Regions from separate parts of the Undibacterium sp. TJN25 genome, predicted to be linked through region 4. Evidence: predicted binding sites of a transcription regulator. Region 4 holds the regulator's gene; each other region holds the start of a gene.

Region 1 (4,430 bases), on a different contig from region 4:
CCGAGATATTATGGATATGCGAAGGTTGAGTGTTGGGCTGATAACTCTTAGCCTAACCTACCGTCTGCCAGACATAGCTTTACCGCTTAAGTATCGCCTTCGTATCTTCAAATCCCACAGGCGCCGACGTATGTTCATGAACGATCTTCCAGGCGCCCCCTTCCAGCTTCAGCACCCACGTAAGCCGGTTCTGCATCGCGCGCAGGCTGACGCCTTCTGCCGAGATCGCCGCATAACTCCCTATCGCGCTGACCGTCGCCAGATCCGTGCCGGCGACGACCTGAACCTCGTCCATGTTCACCAGCACTTTCTCGGTGCCCAGCGAAGAAAACCACTCTTCTATCATTCCTCGCCATGCCGCCGCACCTTCGTAGGACCATACGCCCCAGGTGTCGAATACCCTTACCCGGTCGTCGTAGAGGCGCATGAAGGCATCCACATCCTTACTGAAGACCGCTGCCTTATAGGCGTTCAGCATGAGCAAAATCCGGCTATCAAGATCGTTCATTTATCTCTCCTGCTTATGCGCGGCTGTAGGCCTTAGCCACCCAACGCGCTATCCGTTGCGCCTGAGCCATTCGTCCACAACGTCGCCCATGTTTTTGCTTGTGCCGTTGCGTATCCATGCCATGAAGTCGCGGTCGAATTTGAAGGCGGGGCCGCATTGCAGCGTCATGAAGCGGCGCACGTTTTGCGTGTTCTTGTAAGTATCATCCACCGCGGTCGTGCGCGTGATGGGATTGCCATGCCAGTCGAAATCCATTTTTACTTTTTCCTTACACAGAGCTGTACATGGTGAATGCAGCGGGTAATGTAGAAAGAACGCAGAAAGAAAAGCTTACGGCATGTTGACATAGAAACATTGTCAATGCAACATCAGAGTGCAGTGGCAGGATGGCGTGGCATGACGGCTATTTCAAGGCAGCCAGATCGTGAGGATGGAACGGCTGCCTGCCCGGTTACCTTCGTTATCCGTCCGGAAGAAAGCCGGTAGCGCTGCAGTTCAGGCCAGCGCCCTGATCACCCGCGCGGGATTCCCTACCGCCACCACATTCGCCGGAATATCCCTGGTCACCACCGCGCCTGCGCCGATCACGCTGTTTTCGCCTATGGTTACACCGGCCAGCACGATGGCGCCGCCGCCCAGCCAGACGTTGTCGCCGATGACGATGGGTTTGGCGGCTTCGTATTTGGCGCGCCTCAGGTCGGCCTCTACCGGGTGGGTCGGCGTCAGCAGCTGTACGTTGGGGCCGATCTGCACGTCGCGGCCTATGGTGATGGCAGCCACGTCCAGTGCGACCAGGCCGTAGTTGGCAAAGGTGCCGGCGCCTATGCGGATGTTGAAGCCGTAATCCACGTACAGCGGCGGCTTGATGTGGACCTGCTCTCCCAGCTCGCCCAGCAGTTCTTGCAGCACCTGCTGCGCCTGTTCCAGGTTCTCTGCATAGCGCGCTTCATAGTTGCGGGCCAGTAGGTGGGCGCGGCGGCCGGCCTGGCTGAGCTCGGCATCGTCGGCAATGTACAGATCGCCGGCGAGCATTTTTTCTTTCTGGCTGCGGGTGTCGCCGGGGTCGGCGTCAGGCTTGTTTTGTGCCATGGATCATCTCCTGCATGTGGGAATATAAGGGCGGAGGTTCATCATATAGCATGCTGCACTTGGGTTCCGGCGGTGGGCTTGCGGCGGCCAGGGCAGTTGCCTGCCATGCTCCTCGCCAAAAAAAATGCCGCCTGGTCTGCACCGGGCGGCATCATGGCGCGAAGTTGCGCCGGGCTTACATCATTGTTGAATACTCTGATTACTTCTGATTACTTCTTTTTACGGCGGCGCACTGCTGCCATGCCGGTCAGGCCCAGGCCGAACAGGGCAATCGACATTGGTTCCGGTACATCGGCCGGTGGCAGCACGGCGCCGAAGCCGTCCAGGTAGGCGTAACCGGTATGCGCGGTGGGGTTGCAGTCTGCGGCCAGCAGCGACAGCGTAAAGTCATGGCCGGACAGGCTGGCATCGATGTTCAGCTGTTCCAGCTGCCACTGGGATGTATAGAAGAAATCGCCGCTGGATGAAAAGCGGCCATCCACACCGCCGCCGCCATCGCCTGCGTTGTAGACGCGGCGGATGACATCGGTGTTGTTGGTGTCGTCATGCAGCACGATCATCATCAGCGCGGATTCATCATCCGAGTGGCCGCCGTTTTCCAGCACGGCTTTCCACGCGAAGAAAATGTTGGCATCGGTGTAGTTGGTCACTTTCTGGCTGATGACGGAGGCATAGCCACCGCTGGTGGTGTCTTCGGCGCGGTAGGAGTAGTTACCGTTGTAGACAGTACTGCCCAGCAGGCCGCCCAATATCGGATCCACTGTGCCTGCGGAAATGAGGGAGGAATGATTTGTGTAGGAGGCGTTGTACAGAGCGCCGCTGGGCAGGAACAGATCTGGCGTCATGCCGGCGTTCAGCGTATTGCCACGGTATCCGGCGCCTGTTGTCCAGCCGCTGGTATTGCCGTCTTCAAAGCCGCCGTTGACGAAAGGGCTGGCAAAGGCGCTGCCGGTGGACATCAAGGCGATTGCAAGCGCCAAGCTAAGTTTTTTCATTAAGTCGTACTCCTGATTTATCAAAGTTAATTTTTAAACAATACTGCACGGGCTATATAGCAAAGCCTGTGCCAAAATAATTAACTTTTTGGAATCAATGACTTAAAATTTAATATTAATATATCTATACTTTTTGTAAAGTATTTCGACATATTACGTTACATTTAGTTACGCAATCTTGGCCAGAAAAAACCGGGAAATAAATTTTTGAGCAAAGCTGCATGGCTTACCCACCGTTTCGGTGATTTTTAGGCACCCCATGATGAGGGCTCAGGATGCTCTGGTCCGCTGGCTTGTCCGAGGGCAGCGCTGACGCCAGGAAGCTGGCGACTTTAGCTTGCCAGCAAGGCGCCCCACCCCATCCTGGACCAGGCGCCCGGCGGCGCTGCAGGCGCCGGCGGCGTGGGCGGCGCAGATGGCGTATTCAAGGTGGGCGGCACTGCCGGCGTCGGTGGCACCGGAGGCACGGGTGGTGTGGCGCCGACAGTGTGGCCGGGGGTAAAGGCGACAGCGCCGGCCTGGCGGTCCCGGAAGATGCCATCCATGAAAAAGCCCAGGTGTTTCGCGCGCAACGAGAACAGGCCTCGGCCATGCACGAAGGCGATGAACTGCATGCGGGTGTCGAATACATAGGCATGCGTTGCGTCGTACCAGCCTACATGGGTGCAATTGCGGTCGAAGACCGGTGTCATCGTTGTCATCTGCGGCCCTTTCTTTTCACCTGAAAAGGACAGTGTATCAGTGTATGCGCGGAGGGCATTGCCGCACAATGCCGGCAATGCCTTCGCCAAGCGGATTTTAGAAGCGGTAGCCTGCGCCCACGCCTATCATCAGCGGGTCCACCTTGACGGCGCTGGCCTTTGCACCGGAGATATACACATCGCTGCGGATCTGCACTTTTTTCACATCGACGTTGAACGACCAGTGCCGGTCCACCTTGTAGTCGAAGCCTGCCTGCAGCGCCAGTCCGGTGCTGCTGTTTTCCAGCGAGCCTGCACCGCCCAGCAGGTTCACGCTGGAGATGCGGGTGTAGTTCACGCCCGCGCCTACGTAGGGGTTGAACTGCGCTTCCGGCAGGAAATGGTATTGCGCCAGCAGTGTCGGCGGCAGATGCTTGAAGCTGCCGATGCGCTTGCCGTCCAGTGTCACATCATGCTTTTGCGGATAGGTCAGCACCAGTTCGGCAGAGATATTCGGCGTGAAGAAATAAGAAATATCCACTTCGGGAATGGTCTTCTCCGACACGCCCAGGCGGTCTGCCACACCAGCACCGGCGATGGGGTCGGACTTGTCTGCCGGCGCCAGGTGGACTGCGCGTACCCTCAGCATCCACGGGCTTGCTTCTGCAGTTGCCGCGGCATTTTCAGCATTGGCCGCAGTTGCAAAGAGTGTCAAAACGGCCGCGCTCAGCGCGGAAATCATCACTGCCTTTTTCATGTTTACTTCCCTCATCGTTCGTCATTGGTATAAGGAGAAGTGTAATCATGCGACGCAATAGCAGCCTTGATCTGCATCAAGACCCGGCTTGACCTAGATCAAGGAAAGGCGATACGGGAGCGGCAGGACAAAAAAGTCAACTAAGAGTCAATTAAGAGTCAGTTCAGCACGCTGTTGGATTGCTTCAGTATGCGGTAGGCCGCCGCCAGTCTTTGCATGACCTGCTCTGCGTTGGGCACACGCTTGTTCAGTATCAGGAAAAATTCGGCGCGCGCCAGCTCGCGATAATCCACCGCATCCTGGCCATGGATATTATTCAGCGCGAACTCCGCCGGCCTCTGGTAATCCAGCACGAATTCCGCGCGGCCGACAAGCAGCATCTTGAAGGCGGCTTCATGCGT
Region 2 (4,430 bases), on a different contig from region 4:
TTTTTGCAGTGGAAATCCTAGTGCGCTCTCCCTGATCAGCGACAAAGTGCCGACGACCTGGCCATCATACTTTGCGCACAAAGTGGTCGTGGTTGGCAGCGCATGGTACAAGGTAACCCGCATGCCCGAAGGATCCGGTTTCATGAAGCCGCTGCCGACATAGGCATCGTGCAGTAAGGCGAAACAGGCTTCCAGTTCTTCCTGGGTTTCTGCTATTTTCAGTACCAGGCGCTCAGTCGGCGCAGGATTGCACTCAACGAAAGAACGGTACACCGCAAATTTCCCGGTCTTCGGCAGAAAGCTGATCATTTTTCTGATTGCTTCATGCATCAGCTTGCGCGTGTTTTTCACGAGTCGGTTATTTGCCATTGTTCTCTCCGGAGGCAGGTAGACATCGCGCAAATGATGGAGCAAATCGACCAACACTTCTTGCGGACGCCAGTATCATTATTATACGAAGTTAGAACGAACATTGTGTGACAGCAAGAAACATTACTTGAATGTTTGCGCTTAATACTAACAAAAAACTGGTGGAACAAAATCTCTTCAACGATTTACTTTGCGCAGATGGAGCATACCTGGCAGCGCATCGAGCCAATGCTTAAACAACTGATCATACTGCGGATTCAGAAGATTGATCGAAATGCGAAACGGCATCCTGTAGCGATGCCGGATTATTTGTTTTTTTGTGCCGACAAATAAAAAAGGCCCTGCATTGCAGGGCCCTTACAGATGCTAGGAAAAACCCTGGCAAATTATTTTGAAGCTTGACGACGACGCAGAGCGCCGGCTGCCAACAGGCCCAGACCTACCAAAGCCATGGAGCCTGGTTCTGGGATGCTGTTTCCTTGGAATGTGCCCGAACCGACTGAAAACAGTGGGCTCGATGGAGTATCTGGAGTACCTGGGAACGAAGTAAAAGTATTAGAGAAAGAGAAGTCAGCACCGTCTTGCTTGGTGTTTGTGTTCAGATAAGCAGAACCTGCGCCCCCAGTAACATCCCACAGTCCTGAGCCAAACAGGAAGCTAGGGAAGAAATTGGAGCCTGTCAAAGTTACGCCATTGATAGCATGACCTTCCAATGTCAACCACAGATCGCCACCTGTGTTGCCAGCATTCAAAGACAATGGATCATTTGGGTTCAAGTCATTGTCATGATGAACAAAAATGTTGATTTGGCCGCCTTGATATGCGATTTGTGTACCATTGCCTGTAGGGCTAGGCAAAACGCCGCCGCTTACTGGAGTGTAGCCAGAGTATTGCACAGTCAGTTGGCAACCTGGGCAAAATGAACTAGCACCTTGTCCGTTTAATGATGTGATAACACCAAAACCGCTCAATGCGCCGGAAGATGGATCAATTGTCTCAGTCAGCGTTACGTTGATACCTGTAAAGTCTGCGCCTGCATTCCAGATTACGCCATCAACATTGACTGGGCTAGCGAATGCAGCACCGGAAAATACCAACGCTGTCGCGGCACCAAATATTGCTTTTTTCAGAAAATTCATTTTATTCTCCTAGAGTTAAGTTTTACTTCGCTTTAGACGACTCCGAGAGTCTCTTGCCTTGGTATAAAGCAGGGAGTGTGCCAGGACTAGAGAATTTTTATTAAGCCTTTGAAAATAAAGGAAAAATATTAATATCTATAGAGCGGAGCAAGCTTTTTTTTACGTAACACTTACTGTAGTGTAAAAAAAGTCGACATGCGAGTTGATGCAAAAAATTTCATTATGACAATAAGTTGTGGGTGTTCAGCTATACCGCCCGGGTGCCAGGATATTTGCCGGATCAAGATGATTCTTCAATTTGCTGTGAAAACGATGCGCATGATCCTGCAAGGACGCCAGATGCTCCATGGAATGTATTCCTACCCTGTAGGGGAAAACGCCTAATGACCGGCCCGTTTCCAGCAAATCCTGGTAGCAGCGCTCAGCATTTTGCTGCGCCTCGGCGCTCTCTTTCTCAAAAATGATAGGTACCGTACTGTCGAAAACACGGTCGCTGATGGAAGTCAGGGTGATCAGGGGCTCTATTCCATGTTTTTTTGTTACTTCTTTCACCATTTCCACATACGCCCTGATTCCCGCTGGACGCATGGGCACCAGTGGCGCATACCAGATCAATCCGCAGCCGTCCGCGGCGGGGTTGCGCAATGCGCCAGCCGGGGGATTCGGATTGCGCCAGTACGCCAACGGTAAGGCAGTTTCATTCGGCCGTCCCGCCACTAATTGCAGGGATTTCGCCAGTGTGCCCACCGTCCGTGACAGCCGTTTCGCGCCTGTGCCCGGCAGATGGCCGACCAGGCTGGCCAGCGTGCCGGCACGCTCGGGGCTGATAAACAACAGCCGGCTGGCGATGCCCGACAAAGCCGTGCGTATCTCTTTCTGTGCCGCAGCCACCATGCGATTACTGCCGTACAGCGTGCCAAAGCCGGTCCAGGGTGCAAGCTGGTATTGCCCCCCCATTTTCTGGATCACTTCAGCCGGGATCATGCCATCGGCACCCAGTCTGTCTTGCGGAAAGGGCGCAGCCATCGCCAATGTCCTGTGCTGGTTCATCAGATTGATGCCGCCGACGGTGCCGGGCAATATCGACAATATGTTCCGTATGCGTTCAACGGCTGGTTCCAGCAGGCTGTCGTCTTTCAGACTGAACAGGCAGGCCTTGATGCATTCCGGCCTGCGCGCCAATGCAATGCTCATTTGGGTGACCACGCCAAAGCCGCTCTGGGTGAACAAGCCGGTTGACGCAGGGCCGATACCGCCTTTGAACAGGCGCGCAAGGTCATCGCCGCCGGCCTCGCGCAGAGCGGTGCGGTAGAGTGAGCCATCCGCCAGTACGGCTTCCAGGTCGGTCACGGCGCCAAAGTGGTCTGTATAAGGAGTGATGCCATACCCGCGCTCCAGCGCATTGCCCACCAGACTGCAGGTGGGGCCGGCACCTGTGACAGGTACCAAAAAGGAATGGCCGCCGTGGTCCAGAAATTCTGCCAGCATGCCCTGTGTCACTCCGGGTTCCAGCGTGACGACGCCAAGCTCTGCATCAAAGCCCAGAATTTTTGTCAGGCGTGACAAATCCAGGATCATGCAATGGTCGCGGGCCGGCAACGAGCTCCCATATCCCCAGTTTTTGCCGGTACTGATGGGATAGACCGGCACGCCGTGCCGGCTGGCAATGCGCAGCACTTCTGGCAGCAGTTTGCTATTGTTGATGAGCAAGGCCCCCGGCAGTGCGCGGGTGATGCCATTGGTATCCGCTCCGTACGTTTGCTGTGTCGCCTGTGCGTTGAGCACCTGGTGAGCGCCTAGCAGATTTGTCCAGTCGGAGAGTGCCGCCTCGAATGTCATAGGTAACTCCTGTTACTTGCTGTGGCACGCCTCTTGCATCGCTTATCAATTAAGTGCTTAGCGAACTTCATTTACACGTGGGCGTGTGCCGTCTGTTCGGTGCGGGTCGGCTGTTTGGGTGGTACGCGGGCCTCCCGTCGCATCGAAGTATATTGCAGAACGATAAATTCTTCTTGGCAAGTAATCTGATCGAAATTTTTAAAGGAATACGGCGCAAAATTGTCGTGAGGAAATAAACGCGGAAAGCGGGCTCCAATTCGCACTTCTTGTGTCAATACAGCCCACATCTACGGGCAGAATGCCTAATTATGGTCCGAAATAGGTTTAGTGTCTTATTGGAATGTAGTATCCTCCGTTGAATGTTTTTTTATTGAATAATCTTGCTGTTTTTCAGTTATTTGGAGAATTGATTTTGCGGATCGCCAATCACCATGTTTCACGGATTACGGCTGTTTTGCTTCTCGTTGAGTTTGCCATCGCAGTTGCTGCTGTATACATGGGTGCAATGCTCCGTTTTTTTGATCAGCATTCTCTCTTTCTTCCTCAAGCTGACAAGTTCCTGTTATCGGCGATTGCTTTTGCGGGCGCAATCGTTTTCAGCATGAGTGCACTGGGTATGTACCAGATTAATTATCGCGAAGGCTTGCGAAATACCTTTTTGCGCCTGATGCCTTCGTTTGCCTTGGGCTTCGGCATCATCACTCTGGTGTTCTACCTGGTGCCGGACTTGTACTTCGGCCGCGGCATCCTGGGTCTGGTGATGATTTTTGCCGCCGTGATGATCTTGGCAGCCAGGGTGCTGATTTTTAAATTCTCGGAAGTAGGCTTGCTGAAGTCCCGTATCCTGTTTCTTGGCAGCGGCGCACTGGCGCTGGAGTGTCGTGAAACAGCGATCAATAATATTGCCTATCACCAATACGACATCGTCGGCTTTGTCCCCCTGGCCGGCGAAGAGCGCAAGGTGCCGGAAGAGTCCCTGGTTCCGCAAACAGAAAATCTCGCTGTCATGGCCAAGCGTCTCAATGTCGGTGAAATCGTTGTATCGGTGCAAAACCGGCGCGGTGGCCAGTTTCCCTTGCAAGA
Region 3 (4,430 bases), 460 kb from region 4:
CATGAGCAATTTCCAAGCCAAAGACAGTTGATTCAAGAATATGGCCGGTGAAGAAAAATAAGACGCCAAAAGAGAGAGCAGGGAATTTTTTTCTGGAGATGAACGCACCTGCTAGCATCAATATGATTGCAATAATCGATGTTAGCGTGCTGAAGGGATCGAGTAATCCATGCGATAGGGGAATATCGTCATGATACAAGCCTAGGTCGGAGATGCCTGGAAGCAGAATAAGCTTTAGGTAATAACAAAGCACCCTCGCTTCCGTCATAACGCGTTCAGCGAGCGTGAAGTCACGGATAGAATATACCCCGGTTATCCATTGAGGATGGAGCGCTGTGTATGCAAGTGCGATGGTAGCGGGAAGCACAACGCACGCTGCAAAGAAAATCGTCAAGAATATGCAGTTCGCCCGTGCTTTTGTTTTAAAATTTAAGAGAGTTAGTTCTGCAACCAAAAATAAAAGAGGTAATAAAGCACCGGTTTCTTTACTCAATATCGCTAGAGGAGCGAAAACGAGCAAGCTGATGACAATAAGGATTTCGCTAGAACCGCTTTCAATCTGCTTTAACCTTCCCCGCAGATAGATCACTAACCCCCATATGCAGAACAATGCTGAAAGAGAAGTCATTCGCTGTACAGTGTAGAGTACACTCGTCAAACTTAGGGGATGAAACAGCCACGCCGCTGTGACGAAAAGACTTACGATGTCCTGTTGATATGTCGCTAAGGATGAATTAGAGCGAGTTTGAAGGACTTTCAAAATTGAAGAACTTAGGCAAAAAATCCCAATTCCGCACAATATGTGGATGACGAGATTGGTTAGCTTAAAATAATAGCTATTGTAGCCAGTTACATAGTAATTTAATGCGAAGCTTAGCATGCTGACGGGGCGGCTTAACGGCCCGCTTGCACTTGAAAATGCAGCTTGCCAAAGCGTTTTCCAGTGGAGATTTTGAATGGCGATGCCACTGTTATTTGTTATGTTCGGGGCATCATCAAATATGAACGGACCCGATAATCCAGGCTTGTAAGCAAAATAAGTCAAACCTGCAATAATTGCTAATGCGGCCAATAAAAGAAAAAGTCGATGTTTAACTATTGGCATGAAATGTTGCTTATTTTCCGTAAAATTCGACACCAGATTGCAGGAATTGGAACTATGAGAAGCTATATTGCTATCCAAAAAAAAAGGAGCCGATATAGGCTCCTTTTTTTTGAGTGAGCGTAACTAATTAGGTTTTTGGCAAATATTTTGGTGCAACAGTACTATTTGTATCAACTGTCCAAGTCATACCGCTGCCTGCTGCACATGTACCTTGATAAATAATTGTGGCGTTATTGGCAACATTGTTACCAATAGCGTTATAAGTGATAGTGATAGTACCGCCAGCATTCGATGCTTTACCGATAGCATCAACTTTTTGAACGTATTTGTTATCAGTAATTGATATATTTTTTGGCAAACCCAACGAAGTATTTGCAAATGTACCAGTTAATGTACCTTCGCTGCAAGCAACGCCCAGCGCGGTCATTGCAGGGCTGGCTAAGCTTGGGCCTGCAGAAACTTTAGCCTTTACGGTGTAATCCTGGTAAGCAGGAATAGCCACTGCAGCCAGAATACCGATAATCGCTACCACGATCATCAATTCGATCAGCGTGAAGCCCTTTTGTGCCGCTTTTACTGCCTTCATGGAAAGGCTGCGTTGTCTTGTGTTCATAGTGAACTCCTAATAAGGTGATGATTGTGAAACAATTCTGGGGTTTGATAATGCCTATGCTGTTGAGCAAGTAATGTGCCTGAGAGTTTTTTTGCGAAAAAACTATATTTTATACACTATTATCGCTGAATCGCTCCGATAATTAGTGTTTCAGCACCATATTACTGACGGATTTTGCTGGTTTTGACAAAATTCGTCACTTTAAAGACAAGTGCTATCAATTTCTTGAAACCGTTTTAACTCTTCTGGGCAAATCTCTACCGCCCGTCACTACAAAAATAGTTCCAAACTAAAATTCCCTGCTTGCTATCATCCTGACTTCAGCTGTCATGATGCCCTTACCGTAAAATGCCCGAACAAAAGCAAATTCATCGCTCCCTATTGATCTTTGGGTTATTCATAATTGCCTCCTATATTAATCCGCAGCACATCCATCCGTTCCGTACTTATTACCACGACGCGCTGGCGCTGCTTGGATTGTTGTCGGCACTTGCAGTGCTGGCCTTTCGTGAAAAGTCGCAGCTGAATTTGCCGGGAATAATGGGTGTGCCGGTTGCCATTGCACTATTGATAAGTGCGCAGCTGCTATTCGGTCTGATAGAGCACCGTTGGGAAGTATTTATCGCCATGGCGTACCTGGCGCTGGCGGCGCTGGCGATGGTGTATGGGGCTACGGTGGCGGCGGAGCCTGGCGGGGATTTTAAAATTTGTCTGATGCTGGCGGCGGCGTTGTTACTGGCTGGCTTGCTGTCGGTGGTGATGCAAAATGCGCAATTTCTTGGGCTGGATCTGTCGCCTGTAGTCATGTATATCGCGCACAGCGCCAACATCGCTTTGCGACCGTACGCCAATGTCGCGCAGCCGAATCAACTGGCACTTCTATTATGTATGGCCTTGGCGGCGGTGTGGTGGCTGTATCAGCAATCCCGCTTGCCTGCTGCGGTAGCGGCGTTGCTGGCGGTGTTTCTGTTATGGGGACTGAGCCTGACGCAGTCCAGGATAGGCTGGATTATTTGTCCCGCATTTGTGGTGATGCTGTGGCCACGGCGGCGGCAAGAGAAGCCGGTGAGCGGGATATTGCTGATTGCGCTGATGCTGGCTTACATCGGCTTTGTGCTGGCAATGCCTGCTTTGTCCGCGATGGTCGGGGTAGACACCAAGTCGGTAGCGGAACATATAGGCGGCAGGTCGGAGCGGACCGTGCTGATGCAACAGGCTTTACAGATGAGCCTGCAGCATCCGTGGTTCGGCGTGGGCTGGTTTGGCTTCGGCTCCGAACAGGTCAGGATTGCCGCTGATTTTACGCCGACGACCTATGCCGAGCATTCGCATAACCTGATATTGAATTTTGCGGCAGAGCTGGGCTGGCCGGCAACCATTGCGCTGATTGCAGTATTGGCGGCATGGTATTTCAGTATGGCTCGGCAGGCAGGCCGGTCAGATTCATTCCGCTTTGCCAGCCTGGTGTTTGTGGCGGCATTGGTGCATAGCATGGTGGAGTTTCCGTTGTGGTATGCCTTTGTGCTGATCCCGGTGGCGGTGCTGATGGGCATGGTGCACCAAATGCATTGGCAAACAGAGCCGGTGCCTGTTGCACGCAAAAGCATGCTTGCAGTGGCAGTGCTGCCGATGATCGTGATGGCTGTGATGACGCTGGATTATCAGCGGGTGCAGGATGGATTTGCTGCGTTGCGCTGGGAGCAGGCCGGTTATACCTATGACAAAAAAGCGCTGGAGCAGCCTGAATTTACCTTGTATCCGTATTTCTTCGATTACTTCAAATTAATGAAGGTGCAGCCGCGCGAGGGCATGTCGGAGCAGGAAATTGCATTCGTTGAGCGCACGGGCTACCGCTTCGGTTTCGTGCACATATTAAATACGATGGCGGAAGTGTATGTGCTGAACGGGCAACCCCAAAAAGCGTTGCGCACCATGATTACGCTGCAGCGCCTGCACCCATTTTCTTATAACGCCTATTACGACTACTGGAAGGCCAAGGGGGCCGTCGATCCCGCAAGATATGGCTGGGTGTTCAGCCAGATGCCGCCGCGGGAACGGAACTAAGGGGTTTGGTTCAGCCGTCTATCAGGCTCACCCAATTCCCCGATTTCCCGCCATGCTTTTCCAGCACCCGCACATCGCCCATCACCATGCCGCGATCCACGGCCTTACACATATCGTAGATGGTTAGCAGGCCTACCTGGACGGCGGTTAAAGCTTCCATCTCCACGCCGGTCTTGCCGACGGTTTCTACCTGTGCTGTGCAGCTGACGCTGTTTTTCTGTTCGTCAATGCTAAAATCCACCGCGACCCGGGTCAGGGCGAGCGGGTGGCATAGCGGGATCAGGTCGGAGGTGCGTTTTGCGGCCATGATGGCGGCGATGCGGGCGATGCCCAGCACGTCGCCTTTCTTGGCGTTGCCCTGCTGGATGAGGGTCAGCGTTTCCGGCTTCATGCGGATGTGTCCGCTGGCAATGGCGACGCGGTGGGTTTCTTTTTTTTCCGCGACGTCGACCATGTGTGCCTGTCCGCTGCCGTCAAAGTGGCTCAGTTCGCCGGCGCTGGTGCTCGTGGTGTCGTTCTTTGATTGGGTGGACATCGATAAAAATATGAAACAATGGTGAATAAAGCAAGGAACATCCCGCCTCTGAAAGTATCATAGCATTGTGAAACCCCTATTCCTTATGCCCAGATTGAAATTATTGCCGGCGC
Region 4 (4,430 bases):
TACCGCCGACCGCTTCCGCCTGTGGCTGATGGTAGCGCTGCTGGCCGTTGTTGCACTAGGCAGCTTCTGGGTGCTGGAAGTCATGCGCCGGAATAATGACGAAGGCAACTCCCGTTCCGCTCCCCGCACGGCACCTGACTACTACGTGGAAAATTTCAATTACGTGAAGCTGTCCAATGACGGCAAGACCAATTACCACATCACCGGCAAGCGCATGACGCACAATCCGCGCGATGACGACTATGAAGTGGAGCAGCCGCGCATCAACAGTTTTGACGACAACAAGACACCGGTGACCGTGGTTGCCGACCGCGCGCTGATTGAGCAGAAAAATACGCCTGTGCACCCGGCGAAGGATAGCGACGAAGTCCATTTGTACGGCAACGTCAATGTCAGCCGTCCGGACGGCCCTGCATCCAAATGGATGACGCTGGAGTCCGAGTATCTGTTGCTGCTGACCGACCTCAACATCATGAAAACCGATAACCCCGTGACTATCACCAGCGCCCGCGCCGTCATGCATGCCGTTGGCATGGAAGCCAACAGCACTACGCAGGAAGTGCGCCTGCTGAGCAAGGTGAAAGCCACATTCGATGCGCGCTCGGGCTCGGCGCCGCGTCAACAACCTACCCGATAGCCAGGTTTTATATATGAAAAATAATACCCATTTTAGTTCTGCGCGGCTGCCGAAGTCACTCTTTCTGGCGGCCTGTATTCTGCTCCCCGCCGCCGTGCTGGCCGAACAGGCAGACCGCTACAAAAAGATCGACCTAGAAGCCGAATCCTCTGTCCTCGACGACAAGACCAAGATCAAGACCATGACCGGCAACGTGGAGATCACGCGCGGCACGCTGCTGATCAAGACCGACAAGGCCGTCGCGACCGAAGGTGCTGAGGGATTCCAGTTCATCGTCATGACCAGGGGTCCCGGCGGCCAGGCGTTTTTCAGACAGAAGCGGGATGGCGGCCCCAACCTGTGGGTGGAGGGCGTTGCCGACCGCATGGAATACGACGAAAAAACCGAGGTCGTCAAATTCTTCAATAAGGCGCACGTGAAATACCTGGAAGGCAAAAAAGTCACGCAGGAGCAGGAAGGCGAGTTCATGTCGTATGACAGCAAGACCGAGAACTTTGTCGGCGCCAACAATGCGTCGGGCACCAGCGTGTCTGGCGGTGGCAGGATCAAGATCACCATACAGCCCAAGCTGGAAGAACCCAAGCCGGATTCACCGACCACGCAGAACACACAGAAAAAATAATATGACGAGCACCCTTATTATCAGCGGCCTGCAAAAGAAATACGGCGCGCGGCAAGTCGTGCGCGACGTTTCGCTGGAGGTCAAGAGCGGTGAAGTGGTCGGCTTGCTGGGCCCGAACGGCGCCGGCAAGACCACGTCCTTTTACATGATCGTAGGCCTGGTGCCGTCCGACGCGGGCAAGATAGACGTCAACGGCACCGACATTTCTCACCTGCCCATCCACAAGCGCGCATCGCTGGGCCTGTCCTACCTGCCGCAGGAGGCGTCGGTATTTCGCAAGCTGTCGGTGGAAGACAATATCCGCGCCGTGCTGGAATTGCAAAGAGATGAGAACGGCAAGCTGTTGGAAAAGGCCAAAATCGAGGAAAGGCTGGATACCTTGCTGGCCGAACTGCAGATAGAAAAAATCCGCGAAAACCAGGCGCTGTCCCTGTCCGGCGGCGAGCGCCGCCGTGTGGAAATCGCCAGGGCGCTGGCAACCAGCCCGCGCTTCGTGCTGCTGGACGAACCATTCGCCGGCGTGGATCCGATTGCCGTGATCGAGATCCAGCGCATTGTCCGCTTCCTCAAGGAACGCGGCATCGGCGTGCTGATCACCGACCACAATGTGCGCGAAACCCTGGGTATCTGCGACCACGCCTACATTATCAACCAGGGCGCGGTGCTGGCCAGCGGCAGGCCGGATGAGATCGTCGCCAATGAATCCGTACGCAAGGTTTACCTGGGAGAGCACTTCCGGATGTAACGGATACCGCCCCCTATGAAACAAAGCCTACAACTCCGCACCTCGCAGCATCTGGCATTAACGCCGCAACTGCAGCAATCGATACGTTTGCTGCAGCTATCAACGCTGGAATTGCATCAGGAGCTGGAAAACCTGCTGACCGATAATCCTTTGCTGGAGCGGGTGGACGATCCTTTGGACAATGCCGTCAGGTTATTGGCGGACGGCGCCATCAGCGCCACCAGCAGCGGTTCGGACAACGACAGCAGCCCTGTCAACAATGGCGGCGACGAGCCGGTTGCGCCAGTCGACAGTGGCGAAAGCGGTGAAAGCCCAAATGCGACGGATACGACCAGCGCCAATGAAGAGGACTGGAGTTTTGACGACATGCCGCAAGGCTCCAAAGGTCCGGAAGAGGATGAAGGGCGCCCACAGCTGGAATGTGCGCAGACCTCGCTCAGGGAGCACCTGCTGGAACAGATGCGCGTCACCGTCAAGGAAATACGCGACCGTGCACTGATAGAGCTGATCATCGATGCGCTGGACGGCAACGGCTACCTGACGGAATCGCTGGACGATATCCATGGCGCGTTGCCCCTGGAACTGTGCGTGGAGCCGGAGGAGCTGAATTTTGCGCTGAACATGCTGCAGAGTTTCGAGCCGGCCGGCGTAGGCGCGCGCAGCCTTTCCGAATGCCTGGCGCTGCAAATCAGGCGGCTGCCGAAAATCCCTTTCGTCACACGCCGGCTGGCACTGGAAATTGTTGAAAAACATTTAACCCTTTTTGCACAGCGCGATTTCAACAAGCTGAAAAAAGTGCTTACTTGCGACGATGAGGACTTGCGTGAATCTCAGGTTGTCATCAAGCAATGCAAGCCACATCCCGGCGCCGAATTTACTGCCGATGCATCGGACTACGTGGTGCCGGATGTTATTGTCAGGAAATCAAAAAACGGCTGGCAGGTGTTGCTGAACCAGGATGTGATGCCGCGCCTGCGCGTCAACAGCATGTACGCGAACATCATGAAACAGAACCGCGGCGATGGCACACTGAGCTCCCAGCTGCAGGAAGCCCGCTGGCTGATCAAGAATATGCGGCAGCGCTTCGATACGATACTGCGCGTTGCGCAGGCGATAGTTGAAAGGCAACGCAATTTTTTCACGCATGGTGCTGTTGCGATGAGACCACTTGTTTTGCGCGAAATTGCTGATACACTGGGTTTACACGAGAGTACTATTTCCCGTGTCACAACCCAAAAATACATGCTGACCCCGCATGGAATGTTTGAGTTGAAGTACTTTTTCGGTAGCCACGTTGCGACGGAAACCGGGGGTGAAGCGTCATCCACCGCAATACGGGCACTCATCAAGCAATTGATAGGAGCAGAAGACCAGAAGAACCCACTCTCTGACAGCAAGATCGCAGACATGCTGGGTGAACAAGGCATGGTCATCGCGCGACGCACCGTCGCAAAATACCGGGAAGCCTTGAAAATCCCTCCAGTAAGCCTGCGCAAATCCTTATAAAAATCCTGGAATTCCCAGCGGCATTTATTGCAGTAATGCATGCTGATTTTTCAGATTTCTGTAACAAGTCCTTGTAATTGCGTCTTGCATTGCTATATATAATTTAGCTCGATCTTCAGGGCTAGCACCATGCTATATAGCAAGTAACATCTACCATAGGAGCGCCGTATGAATCTCACAATCAGTGGACATCACCTCGAAGTTACTCCAGCAATCCGTGAACATGTGCAAAACAAGCTAGAGAGGATAAGGCGGCACTTCGATCAAGTCATTGATATTGCAGTCATCCTGACCGTTGACAAGCTCCGGGAAAAAGAAAAACGCCATAAAGCCGATATCAATCTTCACATCAGCGGCAAAGACATCCACGTCGAAAGCCTCGCACAAGACCTGTATGCAGCGATAGACACGCTGATCGACAAACTCGACAGGCAAGTCATCAAACACAAAGACAAAATCCAAGGCCACAAAAACGACGCGATCAAGCATATCCCTGATCCTGCCTCCGCTTCCGCCTGACCGGCGCCTGGTACTGGAATAACGAAGGATGCCAACCGGCATCCTTTTTTATTGGGTTCGCCGCACTTGTGACCCGGCCGCAAGCGAACCGGAAACCCCGAAAAATATTTCTTTTACCAAAGAATCGCGGGCTGCCCGGATAAATCGCGCATACGCGCTAAAATAGGCTTTTCATCTCACTACGATCTTTTCCATGAGCGAATACGTCCAGACCTTCGTCCAGAACCAGATAGGCTTTATCACGCTGGACAGACCCAAGGCATTGAATTCCCTTTCCCTGGACATGGTCCGGGAGCTGACACAGATATTGCTGCAATGGCGCGAAGCGGATAATGTCGGCGCCGTCTTTATTTCTAGTTCCAGTGAAAAGGCTTTTTGCGCCGGCGGCGACATCCGCTTCT

What was found. The regulator sigma-54, encoded in region 4, starts transcription at its own class of promoters, with help from an activator protein. The targets are predictions, from matches to a motif close to TGGCANGNAANCTGCTTT.
Region 1: ACO0LO_RS19050 (PEP-CTERM sorting domain-containing protein) is a predicted target of sigma-54. The motif match lies at 2,649-2,666, and genes of this name have one in related genera.
Region 2: ACO0LO_RS08825 (PEP-CTERM sorting domain-containing protein) is a predicted target of sigma-54. The motif match lies at 1,574-1,591, and genes of this name have one in related genera.
Region 3: ACO0LO_RS11000 (pilin) is a predicted target of sigma-54. The motif match lies at 1,782-1,799, and genes of this name have one in related genera.

Annotation. Positions count from the first base shown of each region.
Region 1 is NZ_JBMPPM010000007.1:212,545-216,974, forward strand. It holds gene ACO0LO_RS19035 (YybH family protein) at 80-508, opposite strand; gene ACO0LO_RS19040 (DUF6434 domain-containing protein) at 557-763, opposite strand; gene ACO0LO_RS19045 (sugar O-acetyltransferase) at 1,004-1,597, opposite strand; gene ACO0LO_RS19050 (PEP-CTERM sorting domain-containing protein) at 1,807-2,592, opposite strand; gene ACO0LO_RS19055 (4-fold beta flower protein) at 2,925-3,293, opposite strand; gene ACO0LO_RS19060 (OmpW/AlkL family protein) at 3,391-4,029, opposite strand; gene ACO0LO_RS19065 (substrate-binding periplasmic protein) at 4,188-4,430, opposite strand, start outside.
Region 2 is NZ_JBMPPM010000003.1:399,155-403,584, forward strand. It holds gene ACO0LO_RS08820 (N-acyl amino acid synthase FeeM domain-containing protein) at 1-369, opposite strand, end outside; gene ACO0LO_RS08825 (PEP-CTERM sorting domain-containing protein) at 756-1,508, opposite strand; gene ACO0LO_RS08830 (FAD-binding oxidoreductase) at 1,752-3,347, opposite strand; gene ACO0LO_RS08835 (TIGR03013 family XrtA/PEP-CTERM system glycosyltransferase) at 3,802-4,430, shown strand, end outside.
Region 3 is NZ_JBMPPM010000004.1:186,528-190,957, reverse strand. It holds gene ACO0LO_RS11005 (hypothetical protein) at 1-1,105, opposite strand, end outside; gene ACO0LO_RS11000 (pilin) at 1,233-1,691, opposite strand; gene ACO0LO_RS10995 (Wzy polymerase domain-containing protein) at 2,199-3,782, shown strand; gene moaC (cyclic pyranopterin monophosphate synthase MoaC) at 3,793-4,317, opposite strand.
Region 4 is NZ_JBMPPM010000004.1:645,393-649,822, forward strand. It holds gene lptC (LPS export ABC transporter periplasmic protein LptC) at 1-637, shown strand, start outside; gene lptA (lipopolysaccharide transport periplasmic protein LptA) at 651-1,259, shown strand; gene lptB (LPS export ABC transporter ATP-binding protein) at 1,261-2,004, shown strand; gene ACO0LO_RS13020 (RNA polymerase factor sigma-54) at 2,020-3,510, shown strand; gene hpf (ribosome hibernation-promoting factor, HPF/YfiA family) at 3,679-4,029, shown strand; gene ACO0LO_RS13030 (enoyl-CoA hydratase/isomerase family protein) at 4,223-4,430, shown strand, end outside.